DNA from 3 places in the Paenibacillus sp. FSL R7-0331 genome. Region 2 is predicted to be linked to each of the others. Evidence: riboswitches for the same ligand, from Rfam matches in the RefSeq annotation. Region 2 holds a riboswitch; each other region holds the start of a gene.
The links. Region 2 has a riboswitch for cobalamin ahead of R70331_RS01990 (anaerobic ribonucleoside triphosphate reductase). Riboswitches for the same ligand answer to the same signal wherever they lie in the genome.
Positions count from the first base shown of each region.

Region 1: linked by a shared signal. The riboswitch ahead of R70331_RS04215 (S-layer homology domain-containing protein) and the one ahead of R70331_RS01990 (anaerobic ribonucleoside triphosphate reductase) in region 2 are both predicted to bind cobalamin.
Region 3: linked by a shared signal. The riboswitch ahead of R70331_RS08920 (energy-coupling factor ABC transporter permease) and the one ahead of R70331_RS01990 (anaerobic ribonucleoside triphosphate reductase) in region 2 are both predicted to bind cobalamin.

Region 1 is NZ_CP009284.1:976,388-986,532, reverse strand. It holds gene R70331_RS04215 (S-layer homology domain-containing protein) at 1-4,519, opposite strand, end outside; cobalamin riboswitch at 4,757-4,961, opposite strand; gene R70331_RS04205 (GAP1-N2 domain-containing protein) at 5,967-9,230, opposite strand; gene R70331_RS04200 (hypothetical protein) at 9,227-10,145, opposite strand, start outside.
Region 2 is NZ_CP009284.1:453,054-463,198, forward strand. It holds gene R70331_RS30235 (5'-nucleotidase C-terminal domain-containing protein) at 1-2,970, opposite strand, end outside; gene serS (serine--tRNA ligase) at 3,437-4,723, opposite strand; gene ssuE (NADPH-dependent FMN reductase) at 5,159-5,713, shown strand; gene nrdG (anaerobic ribonucleoside-triphosphate reductase activating protein) at 6,172-6,687, opposite strand; gene R70331_RS01990 (anaerobic ribonucleoside triphosphate reductase) at 6,684-8,669, opposite strand; cobalamin riboswitch at 9,013-9,242, opposite strand; gene R70331_RS01995 (MTH1187 family thiamine-binding protein) at 9,598-9,906, shown strand; tRNA gene R70331_RS02000 (tRNA-Thr) at 9,996-10,067, shown strand.
Region 3 is NZ_CP009284.1:2,169,699-2,179,843, reverse strand. It holds gene cobJ (precorrin-3B C(17)-methyltransferase) at 1-1,038, opposite strand, end outside; gene R70331_RS08935 (energy-coupling factor ABC transporter ATP-binding protein) at 1,084-1,923, opposite strand; gene cbiQ (cobalt ECF transporter T component CbiQ) at 1,971-2,750, opposite strand; gene R70331_RS08925 (energy-coupling factor ABC transporter substrate-binding protein) at 2,734-3,030, opposite strand; gene R70331_RS08920 (energy-coupling factor ABC transporter permease) at 3,030-3,794, opposite strand; cobalamin riboswitch at 4,006-4,194, opposite strand; gene R70331_RS08915 (ArsR/SmtB family transcription factor) at 4,332-5,264, shown strand; gene R70331_RS08910 (hypothetical protein) at 5,422-5,703, opposite strand; gene R70331_RS08905 (alpha-N-arabinofuranosidase) at 5,719-7,215, opposite strand; gene R70331_RS08900 (peptide deformylase) at 7,395-7,808, shown strand; gene R70331_RS08895 (5'-3' exonuclease) at 7,970-8,905, opposite strand; gene R70331_RS08890 (arsenate reductase family protein) at 8,970-9,338, opposite strand; gene R70331_RS08885 (RluA family pseudouridine synthase) at 9,602-10,145, opposite strand, start outside.

The DNA of each region.
Region 1 (10,145 bases), 520 kb from region 2:
TCAGCAGACCGCCCTTTGCTTTTACAAAACGGACATCTCCAGGACCGATGCCGGCACTGCTGAGAGCAATGATGACCTGAGCTGTGCTTTCACTGTTTTCTGTACCTGAAGCCTTGTAGCCGCCGTTCTCCAGCTGCTGCTGCGACAGCCATGTAACCGCCTTGTCGAGTGGAGCCTGCACTGCAGACTGGCTGGTGTGGGCGGAAAGTGCCGTAACTGCCATCGCTGTCAGGTCTACATCATCGGTTCCCCCCGCAGTCAGCGGGAAGCCCCCATCCTTGCTCTGCAGCTCTAAGATTGAAGTAATCAGACGTTCTCTGGTCCACAGTGCATTTGCAGGCACCTTATAGGAGCCGCTGTCCAGGGCGATCAGGCCAAAAATCAGACCGTTGCTGCCCTGTCCCGCCATATTGCTGTTGTTATAAATCTTCTCAATCAGATTATAGCCGCCGATGCTCTGCGGATCTGCCCCGGCCGCAGCTACGGCCAGCACCAGCCGCTCATAATCGGTTACCTTGCGGAATTCACCATTGCTTGCAGCAAGCTGCTCCTTTACTGCGTTCAGATAGCTTGCCGGTACAGCATAGCCGCTACGGGCCAGGCCGATTGCCTGCCAGTCGCTCAGCTCCTCTGCTGCTGCTGCCGCCTTGGCTGTGGCAGCAATATCAGCGGCCAGCTTGTCACGCTGCGGTTCAAACTTACTGCGGTCTACAACTGCATACGTTGTAAAGTGGCTGATTTTACCGGTGATGACCCCTGTTTTGGCATCAAGCACTGCCGGAACTGGAATCCATTCACCTGTACTCTCGTTCAGCCAGGCCAGCGCCAGATTGGCTTGATTAGAAGCCGTGACCGGAAGCACAATCTGCAGGTCCACTGTGTTCAGGAATTTCGTACCGTCAGGCTGGAAATCATACATTCCCGATACCACTTCGGGACGGTTTGCAGGTAACTCCTGAACCACAATTTCAACCGTACCGGACACCGAACCTGCCGGAAGCTGCAGCTGTACTTCACCGGCACTGTCCTTCAGTACAGACGATGCACCCGGAGTTACATTCTGCCGGAAGCTGACCACATTGGCGCTTAGCAGCTTTTGAAGCGCTGCTGCCTCTTCCGCTGTCATTAGGGTTCCGGTTACGGCAGTCGTCTGACCGACCTGCTGAATCGGAAGCGTATTGTCAGCAGTAATGGCTACCCCTGCCAGGCTTCCTGATCCGGCTGCGCCTGTGCCGCCGGTGCTTCCCGGTCCACCTGGCGGATTTCCGATATCCGCTCCGCCGTCGGTTGTGTAGCGCCAGGCCAGCACATCGCCGCTGCTGAGCTTATAGCTGCCCGCGCTTGTTTTGGGATAGCTGCCGTTAACCGAATACATCCAGCCGCTGTCTTTGCCCCGGTCCATCTCGGCCAGGCCGTCGATCGATTTAATATAGACACTGTCACCGCTGCCGCCGCTCACTACTTTGCCGCCAAGCTGGCGGACCAGCAGGCTGTAAGCAGTCTCGCCTTCATTCAGCGTTACAGTAGTACTGGAGAGAATGCTGCCCTTAATGCTGTCACCGGTGACAGAGATCACCGCCGTCGCCGGCTGGGGAACTGTATCCACAGACGCAATGGTCAACGCCTGTGTGTAACGGGCAATGCTTGGCAGCTGGCCTTCAGCATAGCCCGTTACAGCCAGTGTGTGTACACCGGCCGGCAGGCCTTGCCCGAAGGCTGCCACACCCTCTGAATTTGTTGTAGCTGTAACTCCGCCGGCACTGACCTGAACCCCGGCAGCAGCAGAGACAACCAGCTGCGGTACATAGCTCGCATCCCAGACCTGTGTAAGCTGCTTGACCTGAACAGCAAAGGCTTCACCCTGCTTAGGCTGCGCAGGCGTAACCGCCACTGAATCCACTAGCTGCGTGCTGCTTCCGCCGTAATAGACAAGCACCTTGTCAGACGCCTGAAGTACGAAATCATTCATTCCGGTTTCAGGATAGATCCATTGTCCTCCACGGGATACCGCAAAGCTCCAGTATCCGTCTTTGTGGTAGACTCCGCCTTCAATTCCGCCGATTCCCTGAACGAAAATACCATACTGGGATTCGGCAGCCTGCAGCGCAATGCTACGGGAAGCCGTCAGCTGCTGCAGGGCATCATAAGCATTGAACGCCTCAAGCGCACCCTCGGCTATAAGGCCCTGCGGTCCTTCAATCGCCAGGGAAGCCGCTACATTGCCGGGAGCTACCTTGAAAGCCTGCGTATGCCGTACAATTGTAGGGGAGGCCCCTTTAACATAGCCGGTTACGGCCAGCGTGTAGACTTTGGCAGGCAGACCTTTTTCAAAAGCAGCCTTGCCTGCATCATCTGTAGTTACCGTTGTACCGTCAATCGTTACCTGTACTCCGGCTGCCGGTGAAACAACCCGATCACTCGTATACGTTGTATTATTCCACACCCATTGTACTTGTGTAATTGTAACTGTGAACGGTTCATCCGGTTTTGGCTGCTGCGGGGTGGTCTCAACTAAGTCTACTACCTGTGTAGCTGAACTCCCCAGGTAGACAAGCACCTTATCAGATGCCTGCAATTCGAAACTGCCCATGCCGACGCTCGGATAAATCCATTTCCCGCCACGCTGGACTACAAAATTCCAATACCCGTCGTAGGTTTCGCCAGGATAGCCGGCAATACCGGATACATAGCTGCCGAAAGAGGACTCTGTAATCTGCAGCGGAATATTCTGCGCGGCAGCCAGCTTCTTCAACGCTGTCATTACATTTGCCGCTTTCAGCACACCTTCGGCAATAAGGCCCTCAGGCCCTTCAACTGCCAGCTGAACGGACACATTGCTGGAGATAATGGTTACAGGCTGCGTGTACTTAACAAGTGCAGGTGCCTTGTCAGCCGTGTATCCTGTTACTGTCAGCGTATAATCCCCTGCCGCCAGGCCTGCACTGAATTCGGCTTTGCCGTCTTGGCCGGTAACCGCAGTCTGGCCGCCGACGGTAACCTTCACCCCTTCAGCTTTGGAGGTTACCGGAACTGGGGCACCTGTGCTCCAATCCCATGTAATCTGAGTCACTGTGACGTCGAAGGCTTCGTCTTCTCCAGGCTGCGCCTTGGACAATTCAGCCGATTCAACAAGCTGGGTGCCGAAATCCCCGTAGTATACGACAACGCGGTCAGAGCTCTTAAGGCTGAAGTCCTTCATGCCTACTTCGGGATACAGCCACTCTCCGCCGCGGACTACCGCATAGCTCCAGCCGTCATAGCCGCCGAACAGTCCCGCAGTCACATTCCCGATTGCCGTAACATAACTGCCGGAAGGGTTCGTAAGCGCCAGACCGTTCAGTGCTGCGACCTTCTCCAGCGCTTCAAGGGCATTGCCTGCATAAGCACTGCCTTGTCCCAGCGTACCCTGCGGCCCTTCAATTACGAGCGGTACATACACCAGCGGATTCTGCGCTGCCGGCTTCGTAAAGTCATACAGCTTCCCGTTATTACCGCCGCTGAACAGGTTGTAGGCAACAAGTGCCTGCAGCCCTTGTTCAGTTGCGTAGGCATTGACGCTTCCGCTCTCATTATGGGCAAAGCCGCCGCCGGCTTTGAAGAAGCTCAGCAGTCTTCCGATCAGGTCTCCGTCTGTCTTGGTAAAATCCGGTCCTGCCGGGTCTATGCCGAAGGAGGTCAGGCCGATAATAACCTGGGCGGCACTCTCGCTGTTATCGCCGTATCCGCCTTTACTGTCCTGCGCAGCGGATAACCAGGCTACCGCCTTCTGTCCGGCAGTTGCTACTGCCGGCTCATTCCGGTGCGCAGCCAGCGCCGTCAAAGCCATCGCCGTCATATCCGGGTCACTGGCACCTGATGACAGGGTAAAGCCGCCGTCTGCCTTCTGCTTGGACAAAATCTCGCTTAACAGCGCCGCTTTGCTCCATTTGGCATCACTCGGCAGGGTATAATCACCGGAATCCAGCGCAAGCAGCGCATATACCGGGGCATTGAGCGTCTGTCCGCTGATCTTATCATTGTTATAGATCTTCTCAATCAGATTGTAGCCCGCCGAGGAGCCGCTGCCGGCGTAATTCTCCGGATCCGCACCAACTGCCTTCACCGCAAGCACAATCCGAGCATAATCCGTCACGCTGGCAAAGCTGCCGCCGGCTGCGCTAACCTTTTGCACAAGGGTCTGCACATAGCTGTCAGGCACATCATAGCCGGCCTGGGCAAGCCCGATTGCCTGCCAATCTGACGTTACGCCGCTGTTCAAAACATACTCAGCAGTCTTGTAGGTAGCCTCTTTTACAGTAACCTGGCCATTGTCCGCTGCTACCAGCGTACTAAGCAGTCCCGGGGAAGCATCATCCGCTGTATACACAGCCTCCGTTACACTTTCCGCTCCTTGAACCGCTGAAGCATCCGCTGCAGCATAGCTTTGGCCGGACGGGACAACAGCTCCCCCTATAATGGAGATAATCAGCAATAAAGCCAGGCCGAGTCTCAGGAACTTGGCAGAATAATTCTTTTTCATCTTTACCCTCTTTCCTATTAATTAATAGAATGATCCTTCAATTGCCCCTAGCCCAACATAAAAACCGCCCTGATTAAGGGCGGCCGGGAAGAATACAAATTAACGGCAGGACGGCTGTAAGCTAAGCCTGCTCATCACAAGCCCGGCCATAAGCAAGCACAACTTGTGCAAAGCACACTATCGCCTTAAGCCGCAGTCCATCTGCAAGTGTTCCGCATTCTTACCCCACGAAGAAGTGAAACGTCTGTGAAAAAGGCAGGTCTCCTGGCTTGTGCTTCATCGTTCCCCCTTGCCTTCCCGCCCTTCTAAACATCCGGACAGTGGCACATCAGCAGGGGTCACTCTGCATTTACAGTGGCGGGACCGCGCCGGATTCGCACCGGCCTTCCCTATTAAGCGGTTCTATCAAGGTAGAACACGCACCCTTTTCACTAGCTTATTAAATTTTAATATTCATAATCATAGCTAGTATTCCCCTGTATGTCCATAGAAAAGCTGTAACAATCTCATTCCACTCTATGTCAGTAGGGCGGCAGGTGAACAGGCGTCAGCAGCAGAATTGCTTCTACCCGGCAAATATGTGTCAGGGAGAGCATGCCCGCGCAGACTTCCTTCTCAGCCCTTTCCCATACAATAATTACCCGCCCCCTGCCATGCAGCCCTCCCTTTCTCTCCGACTAGCTATACCCTCTTCCTCTTCCTCTTCCTCTTCCTCTTCCTCTTCCTCTTCCTCTTCCTCCTACTCCTACTCCTACTCCTACTCCTACTCCTACTCCTACTCCTACCTAATCCTACCCCACTCCTATTCCAAGTCCACTACTCCACTGCTCCAGTACTCCACCACTTCCCACTTCCCACTTCCCTCTTCACCACTCCACCACCACGCTAATTACTCGGACGACCTGCCGTGCAAACTACCACTGTCCTGATGCCTACAGCCCCTCTTTACTCCGACAACAAACACACCTGAAATTAGTTGGAAAAAAGTAATTTAATTCTGCCGGAATCCCGATTTTAGTGTAAATAGGTGGAAAATAGTTACTTAATCCTCTAGTTTTCTGCTTATTTCGAGTGATCGGCTGAATTAGATGGAGAATTTCCACATAAACCGGTTCATCGCTTATTTCTGCAAAGATTAGTTGTCTAAAATCCACTTAACTACAACCACCTCTTCAGCATTCCGCAGAAAAAAACCTGACCGCACCTGAACATTCCTGCCCGCCCCTCTGCCGATAGTTGTACTGATCAAAATCGAATTTATGCGCGTTGAGAATACGGAGGATTGGGATAAAATACTCTTTCACTGCGACAGCACCCTATATATTAGTATTCCACCGCCCACCATTGGCAGAAAAAAATCCTGAACGTACCCGTGCCGTTATCGGTCACTTGTACTGTTCAGGATTATATTAGTTGGTGACACTAGTTGGTCAGGGACAAACAGGCGTTACTGCGCACCCGCAGTACTCTCTGCATTAGCATCGTCAGAGCCGGCTGCATCTGTGTCAGCTCCACCGGATGCATTGTTGCCGCCAGCGTTGTTGCCAGTAGTACCGGCACCAGCCGAAGCATCAGGCGTTGCCCCCGCTGTAGCGGAAGGCTCCGCTGCCGGCGTGGAGGATGCTCCCGCCGCCGGGTCAGGCTGAACAATCAGCTTGTAATCACCGGCTTTGATCATGCTGCCGGCGGCAAGCACTGCACCCGGCTCCAGGTCAACGGTGACACGGTAGTACGCAGCGCCCGGCTGGCCGGATGACACCGGGGAAGAGACGGACTCGCCGCCGTCTCCTGTCCCGGTACTGGCATTACCAGCCGCGCCTTCAACCACTCCAGATCCGGCATTACCAGCCGCACCTTCATCCGCTCCAGACCCGGCATTACCAGCCGCGCCTTCATCCACTCCAGACCCGGCATTACCAGCTTCGCCTTCATCCACTCCAGACCCGGCATTACCAGCCGCACCTTCATCCACTCCAGACCCGGCATTACCAGCCGCGCCTTCATCCACTCCAGATCCGGCATTACCAGCCGCACGTTCATCCGGTCCAGATCCGGCATTACCAGCTGCGCCTTCATCCACTCCAGATCCGGCATTACCAGCAACGCCTTCATCCGGTCCCGGCGCCGACACCAGGCAACTTCCTGTCGTCGCGATAACACCGTAGGTGTCCGTCACCTTGTCGCCGGACATGAGTTCAATCTCCGAAGGGTTAAAGGCGGAGCATGTCTCAGTATCTTCAAAGGTGAACACCAGCCGTGTACCGCCTGCAGCACCGCTGCCGAGCGCAACGGTAACCGCCGAATCGCCGCCTGTCCCTGCCCCTGTCTCCGGCTGTGCCGGGTCCGGCCGCAGCAGGCTGACCGCGATAATCACTGCGATGATCACAAGCCCCAGGACGGAGCCGCTGATCAGGAGTTGAAATCGGCTGCGGCTGACCCACCGCGCCAGCGGTGAAGCCAGCTTGCTGCGGGCTTCATTATAAACATTTTGCAGCGCCGGTCCGGCTGCAGCCGCATAGCTTTTGCGGAATTCACGGCTCTTGAACGCTTCACGGTCTTGATTCATGAAATATCTCAGTACAGCCCGCTTATAGCCCGGCCACAGCTTCTTATTCGAGACCGTGAACAGCCAGCTGCCCTGCGACCAGTCAAAGAAACGGTACACCGTCTCTTTGTCACCGGCCGCCTTACGCACAACCAGCTCCAGCAGTGCATCATAATCCAGCGGTCCGTCCGCGCGCTCACTGCTGTGATAGAACGCAAGCGGCAGCCGGTCAAACGGCTCGGCGCTGCTTGCCTCCTTCAGCCAGCGGCGCCCGAGCAGCTGCACATCGTCCAGCTCACGCGGGGCAAGTCCGGCAAAAACCTCCTCATCCGGCTTCTCCTCACCGAACCAGCGGTAGGCGGCACGAAGGGCATTGGCCTTGCGTCTGCTGATTGCATCCAGCGGCGGCTGCCAGTCTTCCGTATCCCGGTAACGCAGGAACGAAATATCCAGCAGCTGCTCCATCGTCAGCCCGTCCAGATCTACCCTGCTCAGCAAAAAGCGGTCGGCGGCTGTCGCCAGCTCCAGCAGCAGCGACATTGCCTCCGGATAGAGGCCGCTGCCTCTGCGCCGCTCTTTTTCCGCCTGCTCAACAAAATCATGGGCAGCAGCCACAGCAGCCACCGGGTTCTTGTCCCCGGCCAGCTTCTCCAGCAGATACTCCTTCACCATATCCCGGACAAAGGCCTGCTGCAGCACCTCAGGCAAAAAGCGCCCCCAGTGGAACACAAAGCGCATGATCTCTCTCATATCAGCGGCAGCAGCAAGCCTGGAGTCGATGTACGGCTCCAGCAAGGCTTTGCGGAACACCGGCTGAACCAGCACTTTTTTGAAGAAGGCTGCACTCAGCTCCCCGTCACTCTCAATGATGCCGTATGCCGCTGCCAGCACATCCTCCCGTCCGGCGGCAGGACAGTTGAGCATGGCGTTGATGAAGTAATCGACAATTTTGCCCCGGTAATTATGGCCCTCCAGCACAAAATACGCCTTAAACTGCTCCAACACCTCAGGCTCTGGAATAATGCGCTGCCGGACGGCATCATACTCACGGTCGAACCGCTCCAGAAACAGATCATTCAGCCTGATCCGTGACTCCAGTGCGCCCTCTGGCTTCAGGTAGGATAACAGCCCGCCGAGCACAGCAGACTTGTTCTCCGTGTACAGCTGCTCATTCCCCTGTTCAATCTCATAAAAAACCGCCAGCTCATTATAAAGCGCAAGCTGAAGCTTCCGCTCAGCAGCCTCGCCCAGCAGCAGCGAATCGGCGAACCGGCCGAAGTCCTCCATGCTGCCCCCGCGGCTGAGGGTTGTCCAGGCAAGCCCGGCAAACGGCTGGCGCGTCCCCGTAAAGTCCGCATTGAGAATACGGCCGGATGAAAGATCAAAGACATAATCCTTCTCGATGCTCCGGTCACCGGGACGCAGTGCGCCCTTTTCTACAAAGGTCAGATGAATGTATTTGCGGCTCTGCGGCTCATTTGCATAGGTAATGACACCCAGACGGCGGCGGAAATCAAACGGCAGGGCCCGAAACAGCACTTCTGTCAGTTCCGCAGCGCGCCGCGAAATTTCTATGACCGGCACATCGAGTGCAATATAGATTTTTTTCTTCCCGGCTACGGAGAGCATAACTGCCTGCAGCAGCGCTTTGAACAGCTCTTCGCTAAAACCGAGTGCACGCAGCACCTCCAGCGGCTCAGGCCGGCTTGTACGCTCACGCACAGGAATACCGGTCAGCTCCGGCAGCGTACCGCCCGGCTCACCGTCATATTCAGCGGCAAAGTCCGCATGCAGCCAGTCCCCGTAATGCTCCACAATCTCTTCCGAGCGGATCGGCGGCACAATAAAGTTATGGGCGAAAAAAGCGCTCCGCTGTCCCGTAAAATCAGCCGCCAGATAGCGGCTCTGCCCGATCACCGTATCGTTGGTCTCCGTATGGAACAGATGCAGCGCAGCAGGATACATCTCCTCACTTTTCTCGCCGCGTGCTGTGAGCTCAGCCGGAGCATCGTAGACGCAGAAGGGGTGGAGAATTTTTTTGACAAAATTATTATCAAGACTGTCCGATTTCGCTACGGTATCGAAGCCCTCGGTTGACCGGTAAACCCCGCGCCGCTCGCGGGTGTACATCTGCTGGGTGATCCCGGACCCTGAGAATCTGTTCACGGCCCGTCGCTCCCCTCAATATACTTCAGCTTATGCAGCAGCCAGATAAACGGCTCGTCCACACGGATCGGGCTGACCACACCTTCGATTTTCTGATTGACCGGATTGCTGCCCAGCGCAGAAACGGCGAAATATCCGGTATTGGCAAAATACACATCCATCGTATCCTTGAACGGACGGTCCACCTTCTCGATAAACCGGCGGATTTCTCCGTCGATATTATGATACTCGTCCAGATTCAGCGTTTTACGGTGCACGTAGTTATTGAACACGTTGCTGTTCGCCTTGATATAATCGCCGTCCTCATCCTTGAGCGAATGCAGCATATCGCTTTTGGCGAGAACAACCGCTGTCGGAATATCGGTTTTGCTCTTCTCCTGATAGGCGATAAAATCGCCGAACATCGTCAGCACCACATCGCGCGGCTCATCATACTGCGACACCCATTCACCCGGCTTATCGCCGTAGTTGATACGGATTTTTTCGCGGATGGAACGGATCTGCAGCGGATCGACCATGAACAGGATGCCCGCAGAGTTTTTGATATGCTGGCCGTGCAGCCCGAGATAATCCTGGTCAACCATACCTTCACCGGCCACATCGAAGAACACCAGCGTCAGCGGCGGCTTGCTCTCGTCCTTGAAGACGAACTGGAAGATGAACGGCTCCTGCATTTTTTCCTTCTGGGTCGAGGCCAGCAGATCACCTCGCTCAAACAGAGGCTCTTCGTACAGCGTCCGGAACTTGCGGCTGATCTCGGCATTCAGCGGCATGCAGGCGGCATCAAAATGCCCTGCCGTCGTATGCTGCAGCGTATGGATCAGCGAGGTCATATACACCGACTTCCCGACCTGGGAAGCGCCGATAATCGAAATGATGTTGCTCGGTACCTTGCCTGCGGTTACTGGCAGCTCA
Region 2 (10,145 bases):
CACTTTTTCGCCGTTAAATTCAAACTGGGCCGCAAGCGGTTTGCGCGAGCTGGCAAAAGCAGTGTTAGTAGGGTCGATTCTGCCTGGATTGTAGCTCAGCTCATCCGCAGCTGCGTCGTAGCTGACAGCCTGGGTAGCAGAGCCTTTTTGACTGTTAATACTGTCTGACAGTTGTACTCTTGCTGTATTATAGAGGAAGCCGACACGGATATTTCCGCCCGGCGCTCCGCCGTCCGCGTTATTTACCGGAGCAATATCAACATAAGTGTACAGCGGGCCTCCAGCTGCCTGAATAGCCTGAATCAGCTCGGCGGCACTGGCCTCCACAATACCGTTATTGCCTTCCCCGTCGCTGTCCTGCATTTCAACAACGCCGATGATATCCGGTTTTTTCAAATTCGTAGTGATGGAATCGGCCAGCTTCTGAATCTTTGCTGCTCCTACACCCGGATAGTAGTTCTCGATGTTGTAAGAAGCAATCAGCAATTTGTCCGCATTCACAGTGATCGTTGAGGTTTCTTGCTTGAATGTGCTAGGCGTAATGCCCGGCAGGCTTCCGTTGTCTGGAATAACCTTGTAATTGCCGTTGTTGTAGCCGATAACACCTGTAACATTACCGTTAAACTTGTCACCTGTACCAACTTGCTGTCCAGGATCGCCATAAGCAATCAGGAGGCGCTGGGGATTAAGGTTGTCTGATCCCTTCAGGACAAGTCCTCCGGCAGGTGTAACTACATCCTGCGTTGTGTTCTCTACTCTTACAGGAATGTTGTACAGCATTGAATTACCGCCGCCGCTTGTCCAGTAAGGACTGATAATAGTCGGGCTTGGCAGGGTAACCCGCATGCCTTCAAGTGATTCGTAGAAATCTGCAGCATCTTCAGAAGGCTGGAATACAGTCAGTCCGTCATTGTCGATGATGGAGTCCGGAATAACCCGTCCGCCTTTGCCCAGTACGACTGGTGCCGGCAGTTCTACGTCCTTGGCAATCGTTGTGATGGAGCTGAGTGTAATCTGGGTGGAAGTCAGGTTGCTGCTGCTTCCTTCGTTATATTCGGAGACAAGCCCTGTAACTGCCACATGATCGCCGATTGCAGGCTTCAGGCTGGCATTAGTGCTGTATACGAAAATCCCTTCCGAGGTATTGATGTTATCATCAGGTTTAGGGTCCTGGATGAAAAAGCCCTTATAATTGCCGTTTGCAAATGTATATCCAAGCTCTGTAACGATACCCTCTACATCCGTAACCGTCTGTCCGGCAAAGCTGGAGGTATGGGATTCGCCCTGAATGTCATGGATACGCGGCTGTCCTGCAGCTTTGTATTCAAAGGTGTATACTTTGCTGGTCTGGCCGTTCAGTACAGCAACAGCCTTAATTACAATGTCTTTGTCGACGGTGACAGGTGCTGTATAGAGTGTGCTTGCCGCCGTCGGCGTTGCACCGTCAATGGTATAGTGTACTGTTGCTCCGGCAGTAGGGCTGGAGAGCGTTACTTGTCCGCCGATAATGATCGGACCCGCACCCGGGCTGGCAATGACGGAGAACAGCTCCTCTACCAGGCTTTCTGCACCAAGCGGAATGAACTGATAGGTTGTATTGTACTGCTCAATTACACCTGTAATCTGATCGAAGTGTTTACCCACAGCAAGCTGGGAAAGTCCGGAGTAGATAGTGAATGTCTGATTGCCTTGGCTGGCAATGACAGTACTTCCGTCTTTGCTGTCGATGGTTACATCCTTGAGCGTAACAAGCTGTGCTTCATGAGCTTCACCGTTAGCTGTTGAAAGATCGGCAGCAGTAATCACCTTGGGAGCCGGAACGCCTGCGTTCTCAGCAGTCACCTTATAAGTGAGGCCGGTAACCGGCTTGAGCTCCTGCAGATTGCTGTAAATATCCATGGCTCCTTGAACCTCTACACGGTCACCGACCTGTGCAAATGCCGGGAACCCGTAAAGCACGATAGCTGCCGTGTCATCCTGAATGAACGTTTTCGCACCGTCGATGCGTGTTACAACGCCTTCAGTCCATACATTATCGCCTTTTTCAGCAGGTCTTACTGCGGAGACATTCTGTTTTGTCAGGATAGAATAGTCAAAAGTCGACACCGTGCTGTACACATTATCCGCGACAGAGGCATACGCCTTAATTGTCGTCGGCGCGTTCAGCTGGATAGGTCCGCTGTACGGCGTGTATGCGGCTGAAGCGCCGTCTATGTAAACTGCGGCATAGACTGATGCGCCTACTGTAGCTGTATTAAGGGTAATTGCTGTACCCTGCGGCCACGCACCCGATGCCGGTGCAGCGGTTACAGCCTCAACAGCCTGCTTAATACCGTAGCTGCTGTTGCGCGGGTCTGGGGTTTGAACTACGAAGTCGTTAGCATTGTTGTCTGTGTCTAGGCCGCGGCTGTCAGCCGGAGCGCCTTCGGCAGCTTTACGGATAGCTGCCAGCGTAGCACTGATTACGCCGGTAGGACCACTGCCTTCATATGCAGTAGCAGCTCCCGCACCTACCATATCAACGCTTACTTCTGCGTTGTTTACTAGATCAACCTTACCGCCGGCTGCTCCCATTGCTATGTTTCCTGTTGCATCCGGAGCCGGCAGTTCCTTGGTGCCGCCGGCACCTGCTGCCTGTTGAATCAGGAAGTACCCGTTAGCTGGAATCGTTCCCTGCAATTCGGTGATGTTTTTCGTTGTAGCAAGATCGCCGCTTGCACCGGCACTGGCATACCTCACCTTCCATCCGTCAAGGCTCACTGCCTTGTCAGTAGGATTATATAATTCAATAAAATCATTCTTGAGTTCTGCGCCGCTGTTGCCTCCGCCGCCATAAACCTGTGAGATTACAATATTACTGTTATCTGTTGCTGCCTGTGCAACTTGTCCGGCAGGCACTACGATACCGATCATCATCAGCATTGCCAGTCCTGCGGACAGCCATTTCTGCATCCTGTGAGAAATAACCATTATTCTAAACCCACTTCCTCTCAAACTATGATTTACAACCTAGTAAGTGTAACATCCATTTGTAAAATGAAAGGTTGTCTCACATGAATATATATTAATTTTATATTAAATAAAATTAAAAGGCGGAAAGTTTATACAATACGCACAAAAACACAGGGAAATCTAGTGATAATCCATAAACAATCAAGCAGGTTCCTAGCCTGCTGTAAATAAAATCAAAGATTATGTAAAACTAATGTTAGCTGTGCGTGAAATATATGTAAAAGTGAAGAGGGGGCAGTTAAAAGGAGAAAAAAGCGGGAAGCAGAAAAGCAGCAGGGAAACGTCACGGTGAACGTTCTCTGCTGCTTTTCATCGAGGCAACCGAAGTAAATGTGTTATGCGAATGCTTCTATTAGAAGGCTATAAATAGAAGGCTATAAAGGGTAAGGCTATAAGCAGCTCATTAAGTTTGCCGTGAACGACTTTATGCCTGCCGTACTTCCAGCCGTTCCAGCCCGTTCATATACTTCCGCAGCGCCACCGGAATATAGACCGACCCGTCCTCCTGCTGGTGGTTCTCCAGCAGCGGTATAAGTATCCGCGGCGTGGCCACTGCGGTATTGTTCAGCGTATGGCAGTATTGCAGCCGGCCGTGCTCGTCACGGTAGCGGATGTTCGAGCGCCGGGCCTGGAATTCATGCAGGTTCGAGGCTGAGTGGGTCTCGCCGAAGGCATCCCGGCTGGGCATCCAGGTCTCCACATCATATTGCTTATGCGTCTTCAGCGACATGTCGCCGCTGCAGACCGCAACGATGCGGTAAGGCAGCTCCAGCAGCTGCAGGATATGCTCTGCATTGGCCAGAATCTCCTGCAGCATCTGCTCCGAGTCTTCCGGGTTATTGCGGCAGAATACAACCTGCTCAATCTTCGAGAACTGGTGCACCCGGTACAGGCCGCGCACATCGCGTCCCGCCGAGCCGACCTCGCGGCGGAAGCAGGCCGACATTCCGGCCAGCCGCAGGGGTTCGTCCAGCTCCACGATCTCATCGCTGTACAGCGAGACCAGCGATACCTCCGAAGTGCCGGCGAGCCAGCGGTTTTCCCCGTTCAGCTCGTAGGTCTGATCCCGTCCGCCGGGGAAAAACCCCGTCCGCTCCAGCGCCTCCGGACGGACAAGTACCGGCACATCCATCGCCATGAAGCCGCGCTGCCCCAGTACATCCAGTGCCAGCCGCTGTACGGCGAGATGGAGATCGAGCCCCGCGCCCTTCAGTACATAGCTGCGCGGGCCGCCGGCTTTGACGCCGCGCGGGATGTCGAGGATGCCGTGCAGCTCGCCAAGCTCCACATGATCGCGCGGGGCGAAGCCGAACTCCGGCAGCGTTCCGCTGCGCTGGAGCTCAACATTCTCGCTGTCGTCCTTACCAATTGGCGTGTCGGCCGATACGGGATTGGGGACGAGCAGCTGCAGTTCACCGCAGCGGCGCTCGGCCTCTGCCAGATCGGCCTCCAGCGTGCCGAGCAAGGCATTAAGCGCCCGTACCTGCTCCTTGGCCTGCTCACCGGCGACAGGATCACCCTGGCGCAGCAGCTGTTCGATCTCCTTGGTCAGCGTGTTGCGTTCCGCACGATGCTGCTCGGTATCGCGGCGCAGCACCCGCCGTTTGCCGTCCCATTCCAGCAGCTCATCCAGTGGGAAATCGACTCTTTTCCACAGTGCCGTATTTCTCACAAGCTCTTGATTTTCCTTGATCCAGTTCATGTCCAGCATACCGCATTCGCTCCTTTTGTCTTAAAAAAATGCAAAAAACGCCCTCATCCATGGGACGAGGAGCGTCAGCTCGCGGTGCCACCCAGGTTGACCGAACTTGCAGAAATACAGGCTTGCAGGAGGTTCGGTCCTCTTTGGTCTTCGCGGTAACGGGCGAAACCCGGTGAACTTAGGGAACAAGGAAAATGCTCCGGTCGCAGACGCCTCACGGTTGGATGCCGGTCATTGGCAGGGTTGCAATATAGGTTTGCCGCTCATTATATCCCAACAAGCCGGCATGCGCAAGCAATGGAATGAAAAACGGGCTTATCAACGCATATTTTGAGGTTTGACAATATTCCGTCCTTTTTGATAGGATTATTTATAATTTAAAGTATTTTAGACCGCGCTGAGCGGCATATTCTCTTAATTAACAATAGCGGAAGAGGTGTAAATGTGGCCAAAATAGTTGTAATTAACGGAACGCCATCCCTGGTATCGCGGATTAACGCGGTTATCGAATACGCAGAGGCGGACCTGCACGGGCGCGGTTTTGAAGTAGAACGGATTAATGTAGCCGAGCTTCCGGCAGAGGACCTGATTCATACCAAGTTCGAGAGCGAAGCTATTGTAAAAGCTAACGGGCTCGTAGCAGAGGCTGATGCCGTAATTGTTGTAAGTCCGGTATATAAAGCTTCCTATACAGGCGTGCTGAAAACCTTCCTTGATCTGGTTCCGCAAAAGGGCCTTGCCGGCAAAATCGTGCTGCCGCTCTTCATGGGCGGCAGCCTGGCGCATCTGCTGGCGATCGACTATTCGCTGAAGCCTGTACTGTCTGTGCTGGGTGCACGGCATATTCTGGGCGGCGTGTATGCCGTCGATTCCCAGGCCGTGCGCAACGACCAGGGAGTTGTCGAGCTGGCTGACGAGCTTAAGCTGCGCCTGAACAGCGTGCTGGAGGAGCTGGCGGAAGAGACTGCGGCGAAGGCTGCGCGTAAAGCTGCAGAGTAACCCTTACGCTTAGCTGGCAGGAGATAGCTCAACAATCATAAAAGCCCCGTGCTGCCGGAGATCCGGTGGTACGGGGCTTAAATATATGTAGTGCGGGACAGAGCCGAGAGAGGTGAATACGGCTTTTCCAGGCGGTGAATTTGGATGCGCCGATCAACCTAAGTGGAATTTCTCCATTTAATTCTTGGGCCAACCGCAGGATTGAAAGGTTAGTGGGAAAAACTCCACTTAAATGTAGCGTATTTGCCACCAATAGGAGATTTGATCCGAAATAGATGGAGTTTTTCCAACTAATCCTAGTAAATTATATAAAATGATTGATTTAAATGGAGAAAATCAACCTAATCTCTTAATTCCTTAACCAGGTCTACCCGTTCCGGCAGAATGTTCACAACCTGTAACCGATTACCTATCACCTATAGCCTGCAATCCCTGATGGCTCTGCTAACAACAATAGATCAAAGCACCGCCGGCTGCCAATCGACAACCCCGCTGCCGGTCAGACTGGCCGGTATATCAATAATCCGCTGGTTGCTGCTGCCCCGGTAGGGAAGCGTGGTGTCCTTGAGCTCTTCAACGAACCGGCCGTCAATTACCACCTGGCACATGGCCAGCAGGTTCCATTCCGGTGAGCCCGGCACAGCGGTCAGCTCTTCGTACGTGTAGCCGGTATAAACCCATACCGGGAAGTCCGGCAGCACGGCACGAAGCTCATGGAGGAAGCCGCAGGCCTCATCCGCCGAGAAAAAAGGATCGCCGCCTGCCAGCGTCAGCCCGTCCAGCAGCGGATTGGCAGCCATTTCGGCAATAATCTCGCGTTGCCGCTCCAGCGTGAAGGGCTCGCCGAAATTGAAGTTCCAGGTCTTTGGATTGAAGCAGCCGGGACAGCGGTGGCGGCAGCCGCTTATAAAGATAACCGCCCGCATGCCTTCCCCTTCATTTATAGACTCCGGATAGTAACCGCAGATATTCATAGGTGCTTGATGCGGTCTCTCACTTCAGCCTGCTTGGCGGCATTGAAGCGGGTCTGGTAGTCGCCGGTCAGATATCCGGTTACCCGGCGCAGCCGGCGGATATGCACGTCATGCTCATGGGCGTCGCAGGAAGGGCAGTTCGTGCCGATAACCCCTTCATAGCCGCAGCCGGAGCAACGGTCAATCGGGTGGTTGATGCTGAAATAGCTGATCTGCTGCTCGAGCGCGTACTTAATGATTTTTACAAAAGCCGCCGGATTGCTCCGCGCATTACCGTTCAGCTCTACATAGGAGATTGCGCCGGCGTTGCAGTATTCATGGAACGGGGCTTCCAGACTGATCTTCTGGGCTGCGCCAAGCTCATGATATACAGGGATGTGGAACGAGTTCGTATAATACTCACGGTCTGTTACGCCCGGAATCGAGCCCAGTACCTTGCGGTCCACCTTGGTGAACTTGCCGGACAGGCCTTCAGCCGGTGTAGCAAACAGCGTAATATTCAGATCCAGCTCTTCGCTCTTACGGTCGCAGTATTCCCGCATGTGTCGGACGATGGCCACTGCTTTGGCGTGAACCTCCATGTCCTCGCCGTGGTGCTTGCCGTACATTGCCTTCATGCATTCTGCCATCCCGATGAAGCCGAGGGAGAGGCTGCCGTGCTTGAGCAGATCGCCCACAATATCCTCGGGAGCGAGTGCCTCGCCGCCTTCCCATACGCCCTCACGCATCATAAAGTCAGAGGCTTTGGCCTTCTGGGCTGCCTGGATACGGAAACGGTGCAGCAGGCCTTCCAGCGCAATATCCATATAGTGGTTGAGGTCATCGTAAAAGCCTTCTTCATCAGCCGCCAGCCGGCGTCCTGTAACAGTGCCGTGGGCAAGCCCGAGACGGACCAGGTTCAATGTGTTAAAGGACAGGTTGCCTTTGCCGGAGCAGTGATTGCGTCCAAAACGGTCGCCGAGCACACGTGTGCGGCAGCCCATTGTTGCGAATTCCGTATCCGGATCAGACGGATCATAATACTGCAGATTGAGCGGCGCATCCAGGTTGGCAAAGTTCGGATACAGTCTGCGCGCCGAGCATTCAGCCGCCTTCAGGAACAGTTCATAGTTCGGATCGCCCTGCTGCTGGTTAACACCCTGCTTGCATTTGAAAATCTGAATCGGGAATACCGGCGTCTCACCGCTGCCCAGGCCGTTCATCGTTGCGGTCAGGAGGGAGCTGATAACCAGCTGTCCTTCCGGTGAAGTGCAGGTACCATAGTTAATGCTTGTAAAAGGAATCTGTCCGCCCGAACGGCTGGACATTGTATTCAGGTTATGAATCATGCTCTCAGCAGCCTGCAGAGTTTCGCTCTCAGTCTCTTTCTGTGCGAAGCGGAAGGAGCGCGGATACTGCTCAGCCAGATCACTGCGGCTCATCGTGATGTCGCCGGCAATTTCACTTGCTTCGCCCTCTTCAAAGTAGCCGAGGCCCTTGCGGAACAGCTTGGCGAAGGATTTGGTCACATAAGGCGCGAGATCAAAATCAAGCTTGTTGGCCGATACGCCGCCATACTGGGCGTTCTGCTGAGACTGGAAAATAATCGCCACCAGCGACATTGCCGTCATAATCGAGTTCGGCGGGCGGACACTGCCGTTGCCGGTGTTGAAGCCTTCACGCAGCAGCCGTTCGAACGGAATAAAGATACAGTTGGTTGTTCCGATAGCGTATTGGTCCAGATCGTGGACATATACCACATTATCAAGAGTGGCCTGTACGAGCTGCGGCGGCATAGTGAAATTGCGGGCGTACCACTTGGAATATTCACTGCCGAATTTACTCATTTTACCGGAAAAGCTTTCCCCGTTCAGGTTGGCGTTCTCACGCAGCATATCCAGATCGGCGCTGTCAATAATATCCCGGCCTAAATGTATTAATTCATTCAGAAGAACCTCCTGTGCAGCTTGTCCGCTATTGTACCGTTTCTCCAGCAGCGTCATATGTAACTCTCTCCTCTCGGTATGGTTGTCCATTAAATCTATTTCATCCATAATCTGTTGTTGTCTGTCTGATCCCAGTAAAAAGGCACCTCCCGCCTTAAAGGCGGAAAATGCCCGGATGCGTTGTAAATACCCGGATGAGCGGATATTTGCCAGTGGTCTGGGTGTAAAGAGACAAGGGCATGAGGTCACCCTCTTGTCTTAAGCAGAAGCCGATACCTGAGGGCAATAGGGACTATCGTCCTCAGGTATCGGCAGCCTGATGTCCCTGTTATCAGGGGAGGCTGATTCTGCTGCTGCAGGCCGCATTCGGGCACCTCTCCTGTTCCTCGCAGGGGTACATAACGGTGCCCGGAAACAGGCAGGTCTCCTGGCTCCTGGTGCACCCAGAGGCTCCTTCCCGGGGGCTTGTCCGCCCTCCAGTGGCCTATGCCAAGGATGTGCCTGACAGGGAGTGTTCTCCCGGCCGGCATCCGGTTACAGTGGCGGGACCGCTGCGGATTTGCACCGCGCTTCCCTATTAAGCTCCTACTCTCTTAACAAGAGTAAAGCACCTGCTTCCACTATATTTGGTTGATGTTATTAAAAATACCCCAATATATTGTGTTTGTAAACCATTTTTTACAAAGCCGCGCGGGGAGCGGCTTCCGCCCGCTTACTCACAGCTGATCCACAACTAGTCCACAGGTAATCCACAGCCAAAGCCTGATATGAGGGGAAGAGGATTCATAAATTGTCCGAAAAGCTGCCACAAAGACTCCATAAATTTAGTGATTCTGACACTAGATTTATAGAAGGAAGCTTGTGAACGGTATGGGGCTTATATAGATGAAGAATGATGAATTTTTTGTGGCTAAATTTGTGGGGGAAGAGCGGAGTTGCTACAATGAAGGTGGTTTAAGAAATGAATCTCAGGAGGAATCTAACGATGGCAATCGGCGAAGTTACAGTCATTCCGATCGGCACAGGCAGCACCAGCCTTAGCAGCTATGTAGCTGATATGCAGCGTGTGCTGCAGACGGTGGAGGGGATTACGTTTGAGCTGACCTCCATGGGAACGATTATCGAGGGCCCGGTATCCAGGATTTTGGCGGCTGTAGAGGCGCTGCATGAGTCTCCGTTCAATGCCGGAGCACAGCGCGTATCAACGGCGCTCAAGATCGACGACCGCCGTGACAAGCCCTCCACGAGCCGCAGCAAGCTGCAGTCGGTCGAGAGCAAGCTGCAGGAAGAGTAGAGCCTTGGGTAACAGTATAAAAGGGTATTGGCGATTTTGACCAAAAGATGTATAATATTTTTGTTTCTGACGGGTATCTCAAGCTTCAGGCTGGTGTAGCTCAGGGGTAGAGCAACGCACTCGTAATGCGTAGGCCGGGGGTTCAATTCCCTTCACCAGCATGTTTACGAATCCAATCATGGCGCGGTTTCCGGGGTTTTCGGAGGCCGCGCCTTTTTTCATTATATCGCCTGTCTTCT
Region 3 (10,145 bases), 1.7 Mb from region 2:
AGGTGATGCCAGCTCAATAAAGCAGGTTTCAATGTTCAGCTCAGGCCGGCTTGCCGCAAGCCGGGCAGTAAAGCCGAGCAATTCCTCATTGCCGGCTTCAACCCGGCTTCCGTGGCCCACAAGCAGTATGGTTTTTTTGTCCGCGCTGCTGTCCACATTACTGCCGGTTATGCCACCGCACCCGTTCGGGCTCTCGCTAGAACCGGCCGCAAGTGACCATGGCTCCGCCGCCGTGCGCAGCCGCTCATGCGGCTTCAGTGCCTGTATCTGCGCACCAAGATCGTACTTGCGTTCATAGCCGCGCGGCGTGACCATCAGACCGTCATAGACCGTAGTTGCCGAGTTGCCGATAATAACCGTTGAGAGCATACCGATTTCCTCCATAGGCATCGCCTGCAGCGTTGTTACAATGATTTGCTGACGGTCCCGGTAGGCATTCTTGACGATACCGACTGGAGTGGAAGGATCGCGGTATCGGAGCAAAATGCCGCGTGCTTCCTCAATCTGCTGCGTCCGCCGGCCGCTGCGCGGATTGTAGAAGGCGATAACGAAATCTGCCGCTGCTGCCGCTTCAACACGTGCAGCAATGCTGTCCCATGGCGTCAGATGGTCACTAAGGCTGATGGTGCAGGAGTCGTGCATCACCGGCGCGCCCAGCAGTGAAGCACAGGACTGAATTGCCGATATTCCAGGAATCACCTCGACTTCCACACCGCTATGACGATTCCAGCCGTGCTCGATCAACACCTCAAAGACAAGTCCGGCCATTCCATATACTCCGGCGTCCCCGCTGGAGATTACGGCAATGGTCTGGCCCGCTTCTGCCCGGCGCACCGCCTCCTGCGCACGGCTGACCTCCTCAGTCATTCCGGTGCCGACAATCTCCTGATGAGTGAGCAGCGGCTTGATCAGCTCCACATAAGTGTTGTAGCCGATTACAGCCTCACTCTCTTCGATCGCAGCCAGGGCTCGCCCGGTAATCTGCTCCAGGGCACCGGGGCCGAAGCCGATAATCAGCAGTTTCCCTTGTTTCTCCATCCCAATCTCCCCGTTCTAAAATGTATTAGTGATGCCGCGCTGCGTTCAGCTGCCAAGCAGCCGGGCCAGCGCAGTCTTGAAATCAGCGGCGTTCCTCGGGGCCTGCTGCCCCATTGTCAGCTGTCCGGGCAGGCTGTACCACAGCTCTGCCAGCAGCGGCAGACCCAGGCCGGCATCCCGCAGAACAGTATGGCCGGCAAAGATCTCCTCCGGTGTTCCTGCCGCCCGGCAGCTGCCCCGGTCCAGTACAATGATCCAGTCAGCCCAGCGGTAAGCCAGGTTCATATCATGCGTCGCCATTACAATTGTTGCCCCGGCTGCATGAATGCTCTCCAGCCCCGAGAGCAGCTGCGCTTCAGACTGCGGGTCCAGGTAGGACGTCGGCTCATCTAGCAGGATCAGCTCCGGCTCCATTGCCAGCACACCCGCAAGCGCCGTGCGCTTTTTCTGGCCCAGGCTAAGCTGATGAACCGGCTTGTCTTTGATCTCCCCCAGATTCAGCAGTTCAAGCACCTTGCCGCAGCGCCGCAGGATCTCTGGCTCTTCCATTCCGTTTCCGCGCAGACCGAAGGAAATATCGTCCTGCGGCGTACTCAGAATCAGCTGCTGCTCCGGGTCCTGGAACACAAGGCCGGCCCTGCGCCGCAGGTCCGCCAGCTCTTTCCGGTTATACCCGAGCTGTCTGCCCGATACCATAATGCTGCCCTGCTGCGGGCGCAGAACGCCGACAGCCTGCAGCAGCAGAGTCGATTTGCCCGAGCCGTTGTGCCCCAGCACTGCTGTCCGGCTGCCCTTCGGCACCGCACAGCTCAGTCCCTGCAGCGCCGGCTCCAACGTGTCCGGATACCGGAACACAACTCCGTCAAAGGCCAGACTGTACTCCATGTCGGATCTATTCTCCTTATTTCCGGGTTAAACCGGCCGAATTACCCTTAATACCTGACGATCCACCACTGCGCAAGCAGCAGCAGGACGATCCCCGCATAAGCCTGGATCGTGTATCTGCGCGGAACCGGCCGCGGCTGATAAGGCGGCAGAACAATATCCCCTGTGTATCCGCGGGTCATCAGCCCCTGCGACAGCCCGTGGTAGCGGTGCATGGTTCCGGCAAACAGTACGCCTGCCATCGCTGCCGTCTCACCCAGCTTATCCCTGAAGCCCCTTTTCCCGCCGCGCAGCCTCCGGGCCAGCAGCATGCCATGTGCGGTATCGCTGAGTATAAACAGAAACCGGTACATAATCAGCATCAGCTCCAGCACAATTTGCGGCATCCGCAGCCTGCGGAGCACCTGCAGCAGCTCACTGAAGGGTATTGTTAAAATGATGAACAGGAAACAGCTAAGGCAAGCCGTCACCCTTACCAGCAGAAACCCTGCACGCTCCAGGCCTGCGGCCGTAACATACAGGGGCAGAGCCGGAAGCTCATATATCCCCGCACCTGCGGCGGCAGGATGACCGAGCTCCAGCAGCAGCGCAGGCATGCCCAGAACATAGAACAGCAGCGCCGTGCCGGACAACAGCCCGTAAGCACGCAGCGGAATTCTGGCATAAGCTGTACACCATACCATCATCCAGACGGCAATGACAGCCTGGAGCACCGGATGCAGCGCATAGGACAGGATGAACATCACTGCGGCAAACAGGCTTTTCCACATGGGGGATATTGCACGCAGCGCATTGCTGCCGGATAAGACATCAATTCTTCTGATCATTCAGCTTCTGCTTATCCTGCTTGCCCCGCAGCAGCCCGATGGTATATCCGATCACTCCGGCTCCAATCGCTGCCTGCAGCGCAAACAGCATGCTTTCCGTTTCACCGGGCAGCTCGGTCAGCGGCTTGAACCAGGGCTCATACGCGGGATCTATCTCGGTGATTACACCTTCCGCAGCATCATCGGCTCCGCCGAACTCCCCGTTAACAAACAGCAGCGGCAGCACTACCAGCAGCACGACTGCGAGCAGCATCAGACCATTTTTCCACATAGCTTTCATTACAGGCTTCCCCCCTTGGCTTGCCGCTTGAGCAGTGACAGCTCATTCGGACTATAGGACTTCAGCCAGTTCCACAGCAGCACTGTCAGCAGTCCTTCACTTACCGCAAGCGGAATCTGGGTAACGGCAAAAATCCCGCCGAATTTCACAAGTGAACCCAGCACACCGCCGTCCGCCGATGGAAAAGCAACAGCCAGCTGAAATGAAGTCACCATATAGGTCATCAGATCCGCTACCGCTGCGGCACAGAATACAGCCAGCTTTTCACGGTCACCGGATTTCATAATCAGCCTGTACACCGCATACCCGGCAAACGGTCCGGCTACCGCCATTGAAAAAGCATTTGCCCCAAGGGTCGTTATCCCGCCGTGCGCCAGCAGCAGCGCCTGGAACAGCAGCACTACCGAGCCGACCACACTCATCGGCAGCGGCCCCAGTATAATTGCACCCAGCCCGGTTCCTGTCGGATGGGAGCTGCTTCCGGTGACGGAAGGCATTTTGAGCGCTGACAGTACGAAGGTAAAAGCTCCGGACAAACCGAGCAGCAGCTTCAGCTCAGGATTGTCCCTGGTCATACTTTTCAATTTGACAATGCCCAGAATAAAGAACGGGATAAATGCCGCCCACCAGAAAATCGCCCAGCCGACCGGCAAAAATCCTTCCATAATATGCATCGCTGCAGCCGTTCCCGGTTCATTCAGCAGAAAAAAGACCGTAAAGCCGGCAACCAGTGCCGCAAAACCCCAAGCTCCGCGTTTCTTCATTTCTTTTCCTCCTAAGCATTCATGATTGGTGCAGCAGAAAGCCAAAAAACTCCCGCCCTTCATGGGGCGGGAGTGATATGTACGTCATCAGGCATGCAAAGGAGGCCGGTCTGACTGCTGCATCGCCGGAACGTTCCCCGAAAACTCAGCGGCAGCTTGTGCCTTCAATTACATGAACCTATTCGTACACCGCTCCTATCCGCGTAGAGTCGTGGTGTGCGCTTGCAAGGTAGGTCTCCTGGCTCGAAATACTAACGCCCTGCTCCGTCTTCCCCGGAGAAGATCCGAGTGACATACTGGAGCATGACTCTTTCTTACAGTGGCGGGACCGCTCGGGAGTTGCACCCGATTCCCTGTTACCCCTTGCTGCTGCAAGGGCACCTTGTTCGCTTCTTATATAGTCGTGTACATTATATTAAGCCTCAGCCCAACTTGTCTGTGATAAAAGTGAAGCTTCCGCTTTCCGGGATTTCGCTTGTATTAATTCCTTTTAACTAATATAATTATTAATTAATTAATATGTATCGGAGGTTCATTATGAAACTAGATCTTACTGAAGAATCTCTGCCGGTCTATGAAGCTTTATCCAGCTCCGTAAGGCTGCATATGCTGCGGCTGCTGGCGGTTCAGCCGATGAATGTCAAGGAGCTGGCCGGAGCGGTTAAGCTCAGCAGTGCCATTATGACCATGCATGTGCGCAAGCTGGAGGCCGCCGGACTGATCAGCACCCATATGGCTCCAGGCAAAAGCGGACTGCAGAAGATTTGCTCGCTGGCCGCAGAGCGGGCAGAAATCACTTTTCCGGCACCGGATAAAGCAGAGCGCAAGGCCCACCGCAAAGAAATTCCTGTCGGGCATTACTCAGACTTCCAGATTGAGCCGACCTGCGGGCTAGCCACTACTGCCCAGGTAATCGGCAGCTTCGACGACCCCCGCTATTTCTGGGATATGGAGCGGATGAACGCCGGTATCCTCTGGTTCGGCAAGGGCTTTGTCGAATACAAAATCCCTAATTTCCTCTTATCCAGCCAGCAGCCGGATGAGCTTATCATTACAATGGAGATTGCCTCCGAAGCGCCGTCGATCAATAACAACTGGCCGTCGGATATTACCTTTACCCTGAACGGCAAGGTGCTCGGGTTCTGGACAAGCCCCGGTGATTACGGTGACAGCCGCGGCAAGTATACTCCTGCCTGGTGGCCGGCACTGACCAACCAGTACGGGCTGCTGAAGCAGCTGCGCATCACGCCGAAGGGAACGTTCATGGACGGCCTGAAGCTCTCCGACGTCACACTGGACCAGGTCGGCATCCGTGACAAGCAATGGACCTTCCGGCTCTCCGTCGAGGAGAACGCCGAGCACATCGGCGGACTCACCCTGTTCGGCAAAGGCTTTGGTAATTACAACGATGATCTGGTCGTCGAGCTGTTCTATACAGACGGTACCGCTCCGGCGGAGCAGGCGGAGTAACAGGGCTAACCGTTGCTGTCCATCGGCACCCGGACCGGCAGCACACACAAAAGCGGCAGTTATGGAGGTTTCCCAATCCATGACTGCCGCTTTTGTGTGTATAATGCAGGTTGCCGGCCCGCTTGTTTCAATGATTACCCTGGCCTGCCCGGATGGCTTATTCCTCCGCAGGCATTGGCTGCCATAGCCCGCCTCCCGGCAACGGGCAGCCGCGCGCTTTGAGCCGCGCGACTACCGGAATGATGCAGCCGCAGGCTGTGCAGGTAACGCCGTCCTGCAGCTTGGGGCATGCCGAGCAGAGGGCATAACGGGCAGCATATATCTCCTCCGGAGCAGTATTGTCCGGATTAAACATGGAGGAAGCCAGAATCCGGGCGATCTGCGCCTCCGTCACCTTGTATTCATCCCGGCAGCCCTTGCAGGCGGAAGCAGTACTCATAACTGAATCCCCGCCTTAAGCCTTCTGCTTGATAGCCAGCACCGTAACCGACATTGGAGGAAGCTCCAGGCTGAGAATACCCTTGTCCAGCTGGAAAGAAGTAAATGGCTGCGGAGCCACGGCTTCCGGTTCAGCAAAGGTATTGTGGGCATCGATTGCTGCCGCAGCCAGCGTAGTGCCTGTAACCTCAATGTTATCACCGGCCAGTCCGCGCAGCTCCAGCGGCAGCTTAGCTGCTGCAGCGTGGTTCAGGTTGCAGAGGCTGACATGAATGACGCCCTCCGCATCAATGGAAGCAGAAGCCGATACCTCAGGAATTTCACGGCCTTCGAAGCTGTAAGTACCGCTCTCCACTGCCAGATCCAGCAGCTGTGCATCCTGATGCACCTTGTACATGTTGAACACATGATACGTAGGGGTCAGAACCATTTTCTCGCCTTCGGTAAGAATGACAGCCTGCAGCACGTTGATCGTCTGGGCGATGTTCGCCATCCGTACCCGGTCACTGTGCTTGTGGAAAATATTCAGCGTCAGTCCGGCAACCAGCGCATCACGGACCGAGTTCTGCTGATACAGGAAGCCCGGATTCGTTCCCGGCTCTACATCATACCAGGTACCCCACTCATCAACGATCAGGCCGACACGCTTCTCCGGATCGTATTTATCCATAATGACACTGTGGCGGGTAACCAGCTCATCCATGCGCAGCGCTGCTTCCAGTGTGGAGAACCACTCCTTGGCTTCAAAGCCGGTAGCTGCACCCTTATTATTCCACTCACCTGTGGGAATGGTGTAGTAATGCAGAGTCAGCGAATCCATGAACCGGGTTGCCTCACGCATGAGCACTTCCGTCCAGTTATAGTCATCCACATTGGCGCCGCAGGCAATCCGGTGAATCTTATTGTCACCGTAGTTGCGCACATAAGTCTGGTAACGGCGGTACAGATCGGCATAATATTCAGGACGCATGTTACCGCCGCAGCCCCAGTTCTCATTCCCCACGCCAAAATAGGATACGCTCCAAGGCTCCTCACGGCCGTTCTCCTTGCGCAGCTCTGCCATCGGGGACACGCCGTTAAAGGTTAAGTATTCCACCCACTCGGACATTTCCTGAACGGTGCCGCTGCCCACATTGCCGTTGATGTAAGGCTCACACTCCAGCATCGCGCACAGCTCCATAAATTCATGGGTACCAAAATGGTTGTTCTCCACTGTGCCGCCCCAGTGTGTATTGATCATCCGTTTGCGGCCTTCGCGCGGACCAATGCCGTCCTTCCAGTGATACTCGTCGGCAAAACAGCCTCCCGGCCAGCGGAGCACCGGAATTTTAATTTCTTTAAGCGCTTCCACAACATCGTTGCGGATACCCTTCGTGTTGGGAATCGGCGAGTCCTCTCCTACCCAGATCCCTTCGTAAATACAGCGTCCCAGATGCTCGGAAAAATGCCCGTAAATATTGCGGTTAATCGTGTTCTTGCGGATGTCTGCATTCAGTACTGCACGCTGAGCCATGATAAAGCCACCTCTCAATAGTTAATATATTTATTAATTATTAAACTCATATATTAATATTATAAACATCCCCCGTTACCTACGTCAATCTTTATATCCAGCGCTGTGTTGTCCTGGCTGATATCGGAATGCTATTATAGCAGTGGCAGCTAACACCAAATAAAACAGACATGGAGAATATGATGATTAGACCCATTTGTAAAGATATGATTATCTTAAGCCAGAAGTCTGCTCCGGCAACCAGGGAGGATCTTCAGGTGCTGGATGACCTCCTGGACACGCTGCGGGCAAATGCCGACCGGTGTGTCGGCTTGGCGGCTAACATGATCGGTGTAAATAAGCGCATCATAGCCTTTAGCATCGGGCCGGTACACGCAGGTATGATTAATCCGGTCATCACCAAACGTAACGGTCCCTATGAAACAGAGGAAGGCTGTCTTTCACTGGAAGGCGTCCGGCCTGCTACACGTTATCAGTCCATTGAAGTAACGTTTTTAGACCGTAATTTCAAGCAGCAGAAGCAGGTCTTTAGCGATTTCACAGCCCAGATTATCCAGCATGAGGTCGATCACTGCGACGGCATTATCATTTGATTGCGGTATAATATCGGACTGCTCAGGTTCATTTTCTCGGACATCCGTTCAGCAAAAAGCACCTTCAGACCGGAAACGGCCCAAAAGGTGCTTTTTGTTACTATGGAATGGAACACGGGCTCCGGAAAACCTTCTCCCGCCCGGCATCCCCTCCTCTGCGGTTAACCTAAATCCCCCAGCTCGATCTGTACGATCCCGCGTTCATCACGGACCTCGGCGATGCCGCCGATCAGATGCATGAGGCTGCCGAACTCCAGCTCTTGGAATTTGCGGGCCGCCGTGTCGCGCTGCAGCTCCCACAGGCATTCTGCCAAAGTACAGACCACCGGCACATCACAGCGGATTTCCGCCAGCTCACGCGACAGATGCAGCATGTCCAGATCGGCTTCGATTTTGGAGCGGACCCCTTTCGGGAGAGCCTCCAGGTTCTCAATAACACCTTCTACGGTGCCGTATTCAAGCAGCAGCTTAAGAGCTGTTTTTTCGCCGATACCTTTGACCCCGGGATAATTGTCGCTCGTATCGCCCATGAAGCCCTTGAGGTCAATGACCTGTCTTGGCGTAAGGCCTTTTTCCTCAAGCAGCTCAGCCGGATCATACACTTTATAGTTGGAACGGCCTTTTTTCATAATAATAACCTTGACGTTGTCCGTAACCAGCTGCAGCATATCATGATCACCGGTGAGAATGTAGACCTCGGACTCCCCGCCGTAGCAGGCAGCCAGTGTACCGATGCAGTCATCCGCCTCATAGCCGGCCAGCCCGATATTGGGAACGCCAAGCTCCGCAACCACTTCTTTTACCAGATCAAACTGCGGAATCAGCTCAAGCGGCGCTTCAATCCGGTTCGACTTGTAGCCGTCATACTTCTCCGTACGGAAGGTCCCCTTGCCCATATCCCAGCAGCAGACCACATGGGAAGGCTCGAACGTGCTCACTGCATCGAAAAAATACTGCAAAAATCCGTACACCGCATTGGTCGGAAGCCCGGCCTTGGTTTTGCGGATATATCCTCCATAAGAGGTCGCATAAAAGGCCCGGAACAGCAGAGCCATTCCATCGACGATCATTACCCGGCCCGTTGTTTCTGAACTCATGTGTAACCTCTCCTTATTGTCCGTTTAATTAGTCTGAATTACTGCTAACGATACTCTAATGCTGTTATTCGGCGCTGCTCCAGGCATCTGCATATTGCTCTTCTTTGTAGCCTACAGTAACCTTCTTGCCGTCAGTAACAACGGGACGCTTAATCAGCATTCCATGACCTGCGAGCAGCTCAAGCTGCTCATCCTCACTGAGGCCGGCCAGCTTGTCCTTGAGGCCCAGCTCCTTATACACTTCACCGCTGGTATTAAAAAACTTCTTCAGCGGCAGGCCGCTGTCTGCCACAAGCACACGAAGCTCCTCCACTGTTGGAGGCTGCTCGGCAATATGCTGGAGCTCAAGCTCATGCCCCTGCTCCTTCAGCCATTTCACTGCACTGCGGCAGGTGCTGCATTTTGGGTATTGATAGACTTTTAAGTGACTCATGACTAGCTCCTTCGGTAACTGTTATGTCCGGGACTGGATTGTTCCTCATAAACCGATCCGCCCCTCTTAAACGAAATTTAGTTGGAAAATCGCCAGCTAATTCTTCAAAAATCCACGCTCTGTAGAAATTAGTTGGAGATATGTTACTTAAAACCGGCGCTATCACTATAAATGGCTCTTGAAAATCAACCTAATCCAGCCTCTGTTGAGTGATGGTACGTTATCCGGCTATACGACATACGCGACGTGTACCAGCTCCAAGCCTACTCGCCTCCGGCATCCTGCCGCAGCTTCTGCTCCAGCAACGCCATATCCGGCGGCAGCGGCGCCTCAAAAACCAGCCCGTCCAGTCCGACCGGATGCTGGAATGACAGCCGCACCGCATGCAGCGCCTGGCGCGGAATCGCCGCATCCAGCCCGGCAATGCCCGCGAGCTGCTTCTCTTCCTCTGCCGTCAGCTCCTGCGCGGCAAGCAGCTGGGGTTCAGCCGGTTCAAGAACAGCGGCCGGCAGCACCGCAGCTTCTGCCTTACCGCCTGCGGTACCCGCAGCGCCTTCAAGCGGCTCCCCGCCCGGCCCCCGCCCGTACAGCGGGTGCCGGTACATCCCGTCGCCAATCAGCGGGCAGCCGATCGAGCTCATATGCACCCGGATCTGGTGGGTGCGGCCGGTCTCCAGCTTCAGCTCGACCCGCGCGGCGCGGTCTCCGTAGACCTCCTTGACCTCGTAACGGGTCAAGGAAGGATAACCGTCCGGCGTCACAATCCGCCGGTGCGGCTCTGCCGGGTCACGGTCAATGGGACCGTCG